One region of the Geodermatophilus sp. SYSU D01180 genome, then DNA from elsewhere that is predicted to be linked to it. Evidence: predicted binding sites of a transcription regulator. Region 1 holds the regulator's gene; the other holds the start of a gene.
The links. The regulator LexA, encoded in region 1, represses DNA repair genes until DNA is damaged. The targets are predictions, from matches to a motif close to TCGAACANNTGTTCGA.
Positions count from the first base shown of each region.

Region 2: a site for LexA is predicted at 2,164-2,179, ahead of ACI8AA_RS17520 (DUF6504 family protein). Genes of this name have one in related genera too.

Region 1 covers NZ_JBJGZH010000017.1:49,183-53,584, forward strand. The annotation lists gene hflX (GTPase HflX) at 1-109, shown strand, start outside; gene ACI8AA_RS15995 (phosphatase PAP2 family protein) at 225-971, shown strand; gene ACI8AA_RS16000 (hypothetical protein) at 943-2,013, shown strand; gene lexA (transcriptional repressor LexA) at 2,042-2,821, opposite strand; gene ACI8AA_RS16010 (LysM peptidoglycan-binding domain-containing protein) at 3,059-3,691, shown strand; gene ACI8AA_RS16015 (hypothetical protein) at 3,810-4,394, shown strand.
Region 2 covers NZ_JBJGZH010000020.1:72,379-76,780, reverse strand. The annotation lists gene ACI8AA_RS17530 (DNA polymerase III subunit alpha) at 1-1,278, opposite strand, end outside; gene ACI8AA_RS17525 (SAV_6107 family HEPN domain-containing protein) at 1,275-1,754, opposite strand; gene ACI8AA_RS17520 (DUF6504 family protein) at 1,754-2,080, opposite strand; gene ACI8AA_RS17515 (YbaK/EbsC family protein) at 2,313-2,846, shown strand; gene ACI8AA_RS17510 (GNAT family N-acetyltransferase) at 2,861-3,436, shown strand; gene ACI8AA_RS17505 (phytoene desaturase family protein) at 3,439-4,402, shown strand, end outside.

The DNA.
Region 1 (4,402 bases):
CGGCGAGGTGCTCAGCGAGGAGCACGAGGTTGCCGGCACCCGGCTGACCGCCCGCGTCGACGGCGGCCTGGCCGCCGCGCTCGAGCGGTACGCCGTCCCGGTCGGCTGACCGCCTCCTGCACCCCGGGCCGCCCGGGTGCCCGGCTCCGCGCCGGGCGCCCGGGCGGCTCGCCGTTCCGGCCCGCCGAGGTCACGGACGGGTCACGGCCCGGTACCGTGATCCGGTGACCAGCGGCGTGGTGCGGCGCACCTCCGACGCGCCGGCCGGGCGCCCGGAGCGGGCCGCCCGCCCGGCCGCCGTGGTCGGTGCCGGCCGCCCGCCGTGGTGGCTGCTGGTCCTCGCGTTCGCGGTCACCGTCGGGGTGACCGTCGACCTGCTCAGCCGCGGGGTGCTCGAGCGGCTGGACCTCGAGGTCTCCGAGGTGGTCAGCGCCTGGGACCTGCGCGACTCGCCGGCCTACTGGCCGGTGTGGGCGGTCACCCAGATCGGCGGCCGCGGCACCATCCTCATCGTGCTGGCCGCCCTGGTCGGCTGGCTGTGCCTGCGGGAACGGACGCTGCTGCCCCTGCTGCGGGTGGTCACCGCGCTGGCGCTGCTCACCGTCGTCGTCTACGCGTTCAAGTTCGGCACCGGCCGCACGGCGCCCGCCTATCCCGGCTCGTTCTTCCACCGCGACGGCGCCAGCTATCCCTCCGGGCACGTGGCCAACGCCGTGCTCATGTGGGGCGTGGCGCGCTGGCAGGCGGTCGAGTACGGGCTCGGGCCGCGGGTGCAGCGCACCTTGTGGTGGCTGGCCGTCGTCGGGCCGGTGGCCACCGGGATCGCGATGGTCTCGCTGGACTTCCACTGGGTCACCGATGCCGTCGTGGGCGCGGCCGTGGGGCTGCTGCTGCTGGGCGTGGTTCACGCACTCGACGCGCTGGTGCTGTCACGCTGGGCGAGTGCCCGAGCCGGCCGCCCGTCCGCGTAGCGCCGCCCGGCGGGCACCGGCCGTCCTGCTGACCGCGGGCCTGATGGCCCTCCCGGCCGCCCCGGCCGCCGCCGAGGAGCCGGCCGCCCCGTCGGTCCGCTGCCAGGTGACCGACCCTCGACTGGCCGAGCTCTCCGGCCTCGTCGACGTCGGCGACCGCATGCTCGCCATGGTCGACGGCGGGGACCAGGTCGCCGTGTACGTGCTCGACGGCGCCTGCCGGGTGGTCGACGTGACCACCGCGCCGGTGGACCCCTACGACCCCGAGGACCTCGGCGTCGGCCCCGACGGCACCGTGTGGCTGGCCGACACCGGCGACAACACCACGGTCCGGACGACGGTCGCGCTCGTCGCGCTGCGGCCCGACGGGGGGACGGCGCTGTACCGGCTGACCTATCCCGACGGCCCGCACGACGCCGAGGCGCTGCTGCTCGCCCCCGACGGCACCCCGTACGTGGTGACCAAGGAGGTGCTGGGGGCCAGCCACGTCTACCGGCCGGCCGCGCCGCTGGTCGACGGGGGCACGGTGGCGCTGGCCGACGTCGGCACGGTGACGTTCACGCTCACCGGCACGCCCGGCGGTCCCGTCGGCCGGGCCGGGCAGCTGCTGGTCACCGGCGGGGCGGTGGCCCGCGACGGCAGCCGGATCGCGCTGCGCACCTACACCGACGCCTACGTCTGGCCGCTGACCGGCGCGGACATCCCGGGGGCGCTGGCCGGCGAGCCGGTGCGGATCGCGCTGCCCGAGGCGCCGCAGGGGGAGGCGGTGTCGTTCACCGCGGACGGCAGCGGGCTGCTGGTGGCCGGTGAGGGCGTGCCCGGGGACGTCACCTCGGTGCCGGTCCCGGCGGGGTCCGCGCCGCCCGCGCCGGCGGGGTCCGGGGCGGCCGACCCGTCGCCGTCGGCGCTGCTCGGCGGGGACCCCGGGGGCCTGTCGCCGGTGACCGCGGGCGTGGCCGCCGCCGTCGTCGCGACCGCGCTGGTGTGGCTCGGCGGGCGGCTGCGCCGCCGCCGGTCCGGCGGTCCGCCCGCCGGCGCCTGAGCTCCGGCGCCGGCGGGGGACCTGCGGCTCAGACCCGCCGCAGGACGGTGACGACGCGGCCGAGGACGGTGGCCTCGTCGCCGGGGATCGGCTCGTAGGCCGGGTTGTGCGGCAGCAGCCAGACGTGCCCGTCGCGGCGCTTGTAGGTCTTGACCGTGGCCTCGCCGTCGAGCATCGCGGCGACGATCTCGCCGTTCTCGGCGGTGGGCTGCTGGCGGACGACCACCCAGTCGCCGTCGCAGATGGCCGCGTCGACCATCGAGTCACCGGCGACGCGCAGCATGAACAACGTGCCCTCGCCGACGAGCTCGCGGGGGAGCGGGAAGACGTCCTCGACCGCCTGCTCGGCGAGGACCGGGCCACCGGCCGCGATCCGCCCGACCAGCGGCACGTAGGTGGGCGCGGTCGTGCCGTCGGCGGCCGCGGCAGGCGCCGCCGGGGCGGTCTCGCCCGCGGTCTCGCCGGGCAGCCGCACGTCGAGCGCGCGCGGCCGGTTGGGGTCGCGCCGCAGCCAGCCCTTCTTCTGCAGCACCGACAGCTGGTGGGCGACCGACGACGCCGACGACAGGCCGACCGCCTCGCCGATCTCGCGGACCGAGGGCGGGTAACCGCGCCGCTCGATCGAGTCGCGGATGACCTCGAGGACCCGGCGCTGCCGCTGGGTCAGGCCGTCGCCGGCCTCGCCGCGGTCGGGGAAGGTGCGCACGGCGCCCGTGCTCTCCGCGCCGGCGCCGCGCTCCGCGGCCGGACGGCGGGTCGTCGTGCCGCCGCCCCGGATGCCCTGGCCGGTCCCGCTCGTGCCCGCCACGTCTCCTCCTCGCCGGCCGCGTCCCCGCGGCCCGTCCGTCGCCCTCCCGGCCCCGAGGCCGGTCGGCGGGCGGTGCGCCCGCACGGACCGTAGCGCGCCGGCGCCGCAGGTTCAAACGTGTGTTCGAAGGACACGCCGCGCCGCTCTCGCACTCGTCGGACCCGTGCGGTAGACATCCGATCAGGCGTTCGATCGAACGCGTGTTCGATGCGGTCGACCCGATCAGGAGGAGCGGTCATGGGCAGCGTGCGGCAGGCAGTGCTCGAGTTCGACGCGGCGGTCCGGGTCCCGTGGCGGCCGCCGCTCCGCGGCGAGGGCGCGACGGCGGCCGGTGCGGCCCGCTCCGCATCCCCGGGTCACGCCGGCCGGCCGGCGCCGCGCGCCGCCCTGCCGGGCTCGGGTCCTCGCGTCACCGGGCGCCTGCGGCCGGTGCCCGACCGTCCCGCCGCGGCTCCCGCGCGCACCGCCGGCCCGGCCGCCGAGGGGCCGCGCGCCCGTCGCGACCCGGCCCGCCCGAGCGGGCGCCCGGTGCACTCGGAGCCCGCCCGGGCCGCCGTCCGCGCGCGGTGTGCGCCGGCCCCGGCGCCGGTGCGGCTGACCCGCCGCGGTCGCCGCCTGGTCACCGTGCTGGTCCTCGCCGCCGGCGTCGGCGGCGCCGCCCTCGGCCGGGAGTTCCTCGCTCCCCACGACGGCCTGCGCCTGGCCGGCGAGAGCAGCGTCGTGGTCGAGAGCGGGGACACGGTGTGGTCGATCGCCGCGGAGGTCGCCGGCGCCGACCAGGACGTGCGCGCGGTGGTCGACGCGATCGAGGCGCTCAACGACCTGCAGGGGGCGGTCGTCGTCCCCGGGCAGGTGCTCCGTCTGCCGTAGGCGCCCCGTCCGGCGCCGTCACCCGGGGAATGTGACGAGACCGCGCCGGTGAGTTCGTCAACCATGCAGGCGCCGTCGTTTACCGTCCGGAGTCGTCGTGGCACTTACGGTCAGGAGCGTGTCAGCAGCCGTGAACAGCAGCGCAGCGGTGACCTTCCGGTCCCCGCAGGACGTCGAGGTCCTCGTGGACGGCACCTGGGTGCCGGGTGCCATGCACGGCTGGCGCCACGACGCGACCGGCGGGTGCGAGGCCCGCGTCCGGCTGCGCGACACCGCGGGAGCGGACGGGGAGGACGCCTGGGTGGACCTGGCCCTCGTGCGGCTGCCCGAGCGGCACCTGACGCTGGCCTCCGGTCCCGCGGACGGGATCGCCGACCCCACGGGGACCGCCGCGCTGCCGGCCGTGGCCCGCCGCGCGGTCGTCCCGGGCGCCCGCGCCCCCCGCCGCGGCGCTCGCCGGCACGGTGGCGACGTCACCGCCGAGCAGCCCGCCGTCCGCCCGGCCGCCGCGGGCCGGCACCGGGCGCCCGCCGGCTCCGGCCGGCACCGGGCCGCGACCGCCGAGATGCCGGTCGTCATCTGCCCGGTGCCGGCCGACGGTGCCGTCGCGGAGGAGCCGGACATGCTGACCCGCCCCATCCGCCTCGGCGACCTGGTGCCGCACCCCCGCGGCGGCCGCCCCGCCGTCCGCCCCACCGCCTGACCCGACGC
Region 2 (4,402 bases), on a different contig from region 1:
GACGTCGGAGATGCCCAGCAGGTAGGTGACCAGGCTGCCCGCGCCCGACCCGCGCGCCGCGGCCCGGACCCGCAGGCCCTTGATGAGGTCGACGACGTCGGCGACGGTGAGGAAGTAGGACGGGTAGCCGAGGGAGTCGATGACGGCGAGCTCCTCCTCGAGCCGCCGGGTCACCCTCGCCGTGCGGGCCATCCCGCGTCGGCCGAGCCCGGCCTCGCAGCGGGCGCGCAGCACCTCGGAGGGGTCCATCCCCCGCTCGCCGGGCGCGGTGACGACGTCGAGCTCGGGATAGCGCACGGTGCCGATGCCCAGGTCCTCGCGGACGTCGACGGCGCACTGCTCGGCCAGCCGGGCGGTGCGCTCGGTCAGCCGCAGCGCGGCGTCGCGGTCGGGGCCGGCGAGGTCCGCGGCGACCTCGGCCATCTCCTTGCCCGACTTGAGGTGGCCCTCGGCGGTGCGCCGGTCGACGTGCCGCGTGTCGAGGGCGACCAGCCGGCGGGAGGCGTCGAGGACGTCGGCGGTGGGCGCGTCGAGGGCGTCGACGTAGCGGACGGCGTTGGTGAGCACCGCCGGCACGCCCTCCTCGTCGGCGAAGCGCAGCAGCCGCTGGGCGCGGGAGCGGTCGCCCCGGCCGCGGTGGTGCACCACCTCCAGCACCAGCGAGCCCGGGCCGAACACCGACCGCCAGGCGTCCAGCCGCGCGGAGGCGACGTCGGCCCGCCCGGCCGCGAGCGCCCGGCCCACCGGCGAGTCCGGCCCCAGCACCGCGACCAGCCCGGGCGCGTGCTCGGCGGCCAGCGCGAGCGAGGCCACCGGCTCGCCGCGGGTGCCGCGCAGGTGCGTGGCGCTGGTCAGCCGGCACAGCGAGCGCCAGCCGGCGCCGTCGCGGGCGAGGAAGGTGACCCGCGGCAACCGCGGGTCGACGGCGGCGCCGCCCCGCACGGGGCTGCGCCGCGCCGGCGCCGGCCGCGCGGGGGCGTGCCCGGTGCGGCGCAGGGAGAACTCGTCCTCGCCCAGCACGTGCGCCCGCGCCGGCGGCACGGTCGTGTCCACCGTCGGCGCGACCGCGAGGTCGACGCCGAACACCGGCCGCAGCCCGGCCGACCGGCAGGCCAGCGCGAACTTGACCGCGCCGTAGAGACCGTCGCGGTCGGTCAGCGCCAGCGCCGTCATGCCGTGCTCGGCGGCGCGCGCGACCAGGTCGGCCGGGTGGTTGGCCCCGTACCGCAGGGAGTAGCCGGAGGCGACGTGCAGGTGGACGAAGGGGTCCCCGCTCACCGCCCGCGGGCGGGACGGTGGGCGGTGCCGCCGACCACGTGCGGCCGGGGCGCCGGCTCGGGCGTGGTGGCCAGCAGCTCCTCGACCACGGCGAGGAAGGTCCCGGCGTCGCGGACCAGGTCGTCGGCCTCGCGCTCGGTGACGGCGCGGGACAGCCCGGCCTCGGCCGCGGCGCGCTTGGCCGCGCCGGCGGCGAAGAAGGTGGCCCACTCCCCCAGCTCGGGGGCGACCTGCTCGAGCAGCACCCAGGCGCTGCGCGGCCGGCGGCGGCCGCTCTCCGGCCGGGTGCGGGCGGCCAGCACGCCCGCGGCGGCCCGCAGCGCCGCCAGGTGCGCGGTGGCGTAGCGGCGGCACGCGTCGGGGGCGTGCCGGGCCTCGGCCAGGGCCCGGGTGGCCTGGTCCAGCAGCTGGCCCGCGGCCGCCGGGAGCGGCGGGGGCAGGGGCAGCTGCTGGGCCATGGCGTGTGCGGCGCCCATCAGTCGTGCACCCGCACGAGCGACCAGCGGTTGTCCGCGGCGTCCCAGCACAGGTCGTAGACACCGGCGAAGCTCATCCGCGAGCGGCCGGCCCGCAGCGCCTCCACCCGGAACACCTCGCGGGGGGCGACCAGGTCGGCCGAGGCGCCGCCGGTGGTGCCGGCGGCCCGCTGCCACCACGGCGCGGTCTCGACCCACGAGTCGAGCAGCTCGCCGACGACGTAGCGGCCCTGCCCGCGCCAGAACTGCGCCGGCCCGAGCGGACCGCGCTCGACCCGCACCTCCTCGCCGGCCCGCTCGCCGACGTCACCCAGCACCCGGCTCATGCCCGTCTCCCCACCCCGTGCCGCGTCTCGACGGCCTGCCCACCGCCCGGGCGGGGAAGGTCCCGGGACGGTGGCCGACCTGCTCGAACATGTGTTCGAACACCTCGAGTAGACCCGACCGCGCCGGTCCCGTCAAGCCGGACGCGCTCCCGCGTCCTCCCCGGGAGGAGCCCCTCCCACCCGCGTGCCGGACGGTACGGCGGGGGTACGACAGCGGTGGCAGGATCAGCGCATGAGCCGACCCGTCCACCCCCGGGTGGCCGCGATCGCCGACCTGCTCGCCGGGGCCGGCGCCACCGGGCGGGTCCACGAGCTCGCCGACGGCGCGCACACCGCCGCCGCGGCCGCCGCACAGCTCGGCGTCCCGGTCGGGGCCATCGCCAACAGCCTCGTGTTCGACGTCGGCGGGCAGCCGCTGCTCGTGCTGACCAGCGGCGCCCACCGGGTCGACGTCGCGAAGGTGGCCGCCCTGCTCGGCGTGCCCCGCGTGGAGCGCGCCGCGGCCGGCTTCGTCCGCGAGCACACCGGCCAGCCGATCGGCGGGGTCGCCCCGGTCGGCCACCCGGCGCCGATCGGCACGCTCGTCGACGTCGAGCTGGCCCGGTACGACCGGGTGTGGGCCGCCGCCGGCCACCCGTCCGCCGTCTTCCCCACCAGCTACGACGAGCTGCTGCGACTGACCGCCGGCACCCCCGCCGAGGTCGGGAGCGGCCCGACCGCCGACGGTCCGGCCGCCGCTCCCCACCCCGCCGCGGTGGGCCCGTGACCGAGGAGAACCCCGTGACCGGCACGACGCCCGCGACGCGGGTGACCCAACTGCCCGCAGGCTGGCTGCGCGAGCACATGCACGAGGCGCTGGCCATCTACGGCGAGGCGATGGGCTACGACGCCTCGGTGGTCGCCGGCCGCTACGGCTACGCCGTCCAGCACACCGAGCGCCCCGGCTTCCGCGCCGTCGGCGCCTTCGCCGCGACCCCGGACGGCGAGCAGCTGGTCGGCTTCGGCTACGGCTACCTCGTCGCCCCCGGCCAGTGGTGGCACGACCAGGTGCGCGCGGCGCTGGACCGGCGGAGTGCCAAGCGCTGGCTGCCCGGCGCGTTCGAGGTGTGCGAGCTGCACGTGCACCCCGAGGCGCAGAGCCGCGGGCTGGGCCGGCGGCTGCTGCACGCGCTGGTCGAGGGCGTGGACGCGCCGGCCGCGCTGCTGTCCACCCCCGACGCCGACACCAAGGCGTTCCGGCTGTACCACGCCGACGGGTTCGTCGACCTCGCCCGCGGCCACCACTTCCCCGGGGACGCCCGGCCCTTCGCCATCCTCGGCGCCCGGCTGCCGCTGCGGCCGGTCCCCGGCACCTGAGCGTGCGGGAGCCGGACCGGGCCGTCGACGCCGTCGTCGTCGGCGCCGGCCACAACGGGCTGGTCGCCGCCTGCTTCCTGACGCGCGCCGGGCTGACCGTCGAGGTGGTCGAGCGCGACGACGTCCTCGGCGGGGCGGTGTCCACCGTGGAGCGCTGGCCGGGGGTCCGGGTCGACCGCGGCTCCAGCGCGCACGTGATCGTCCGGCACAGCGGGGTCGTCGAGGAGCTCGACCTCGCCGCCCACGGCCTGCGCTACGTGGACTGCGACCCGTGGGGCTTCGCGCCCGCCCCGGTCCCCGGCGACCCCGGCCCCGAGGGCCGCCCGCTGGTGTTCTCCGTCGACCTCGACGCCACCTGCGCCTCGATCGCCGCCGCCTGCGGCCCGGACGACGCCGACGCCTACCGCCGGTTCGTCGGCGTGTGGGGCCCGCGCAGCCGCGCCGTCGTCGACTCCTTCGGCCGCCGGCCCACCCCGCTGGGCCTGGCCCGCGCGTTCTGGCCGCTGGGCGCCCCGGCCGGCGACGCCCCGCGCACCCCCGGCGGCGACCTGGCCGCCGACTTCCTCGGCTCCGGCGACGCGCTGCTGGACCGCTGGTTCGGGAGCGAGCGGCTCAAGGCGGCGCTGGCCTGGTTCGGCGCGCAGTCCGGCCCGCCGATGAGCGAGCCGGGCACCGCGGCGATGGTCGCCTGGGTGGCGCTGCTGCACGACACCCCGCCGGGCCACCCGGTGGGCGGCTCCGGCGGGCTCACCCAGGCGCTCCGCCGCCGGCTGGAGGCCGACGGCGGCCGGGTCGTCCTCGGCGACGGCGCCGCGCGGCTGCTGGTCGACGGCGGCCGCGTGACCGGCGTCGAGACGGCGTCCGGACGGCGGGTGACCGCGCCGGTCGTCGTCGCCGCCTGCCACGTGCTGGCCACCCGCGACCTCGCCGGCGGACACGCCCCGCCCGCGCTGGCCGGCGCGGCCC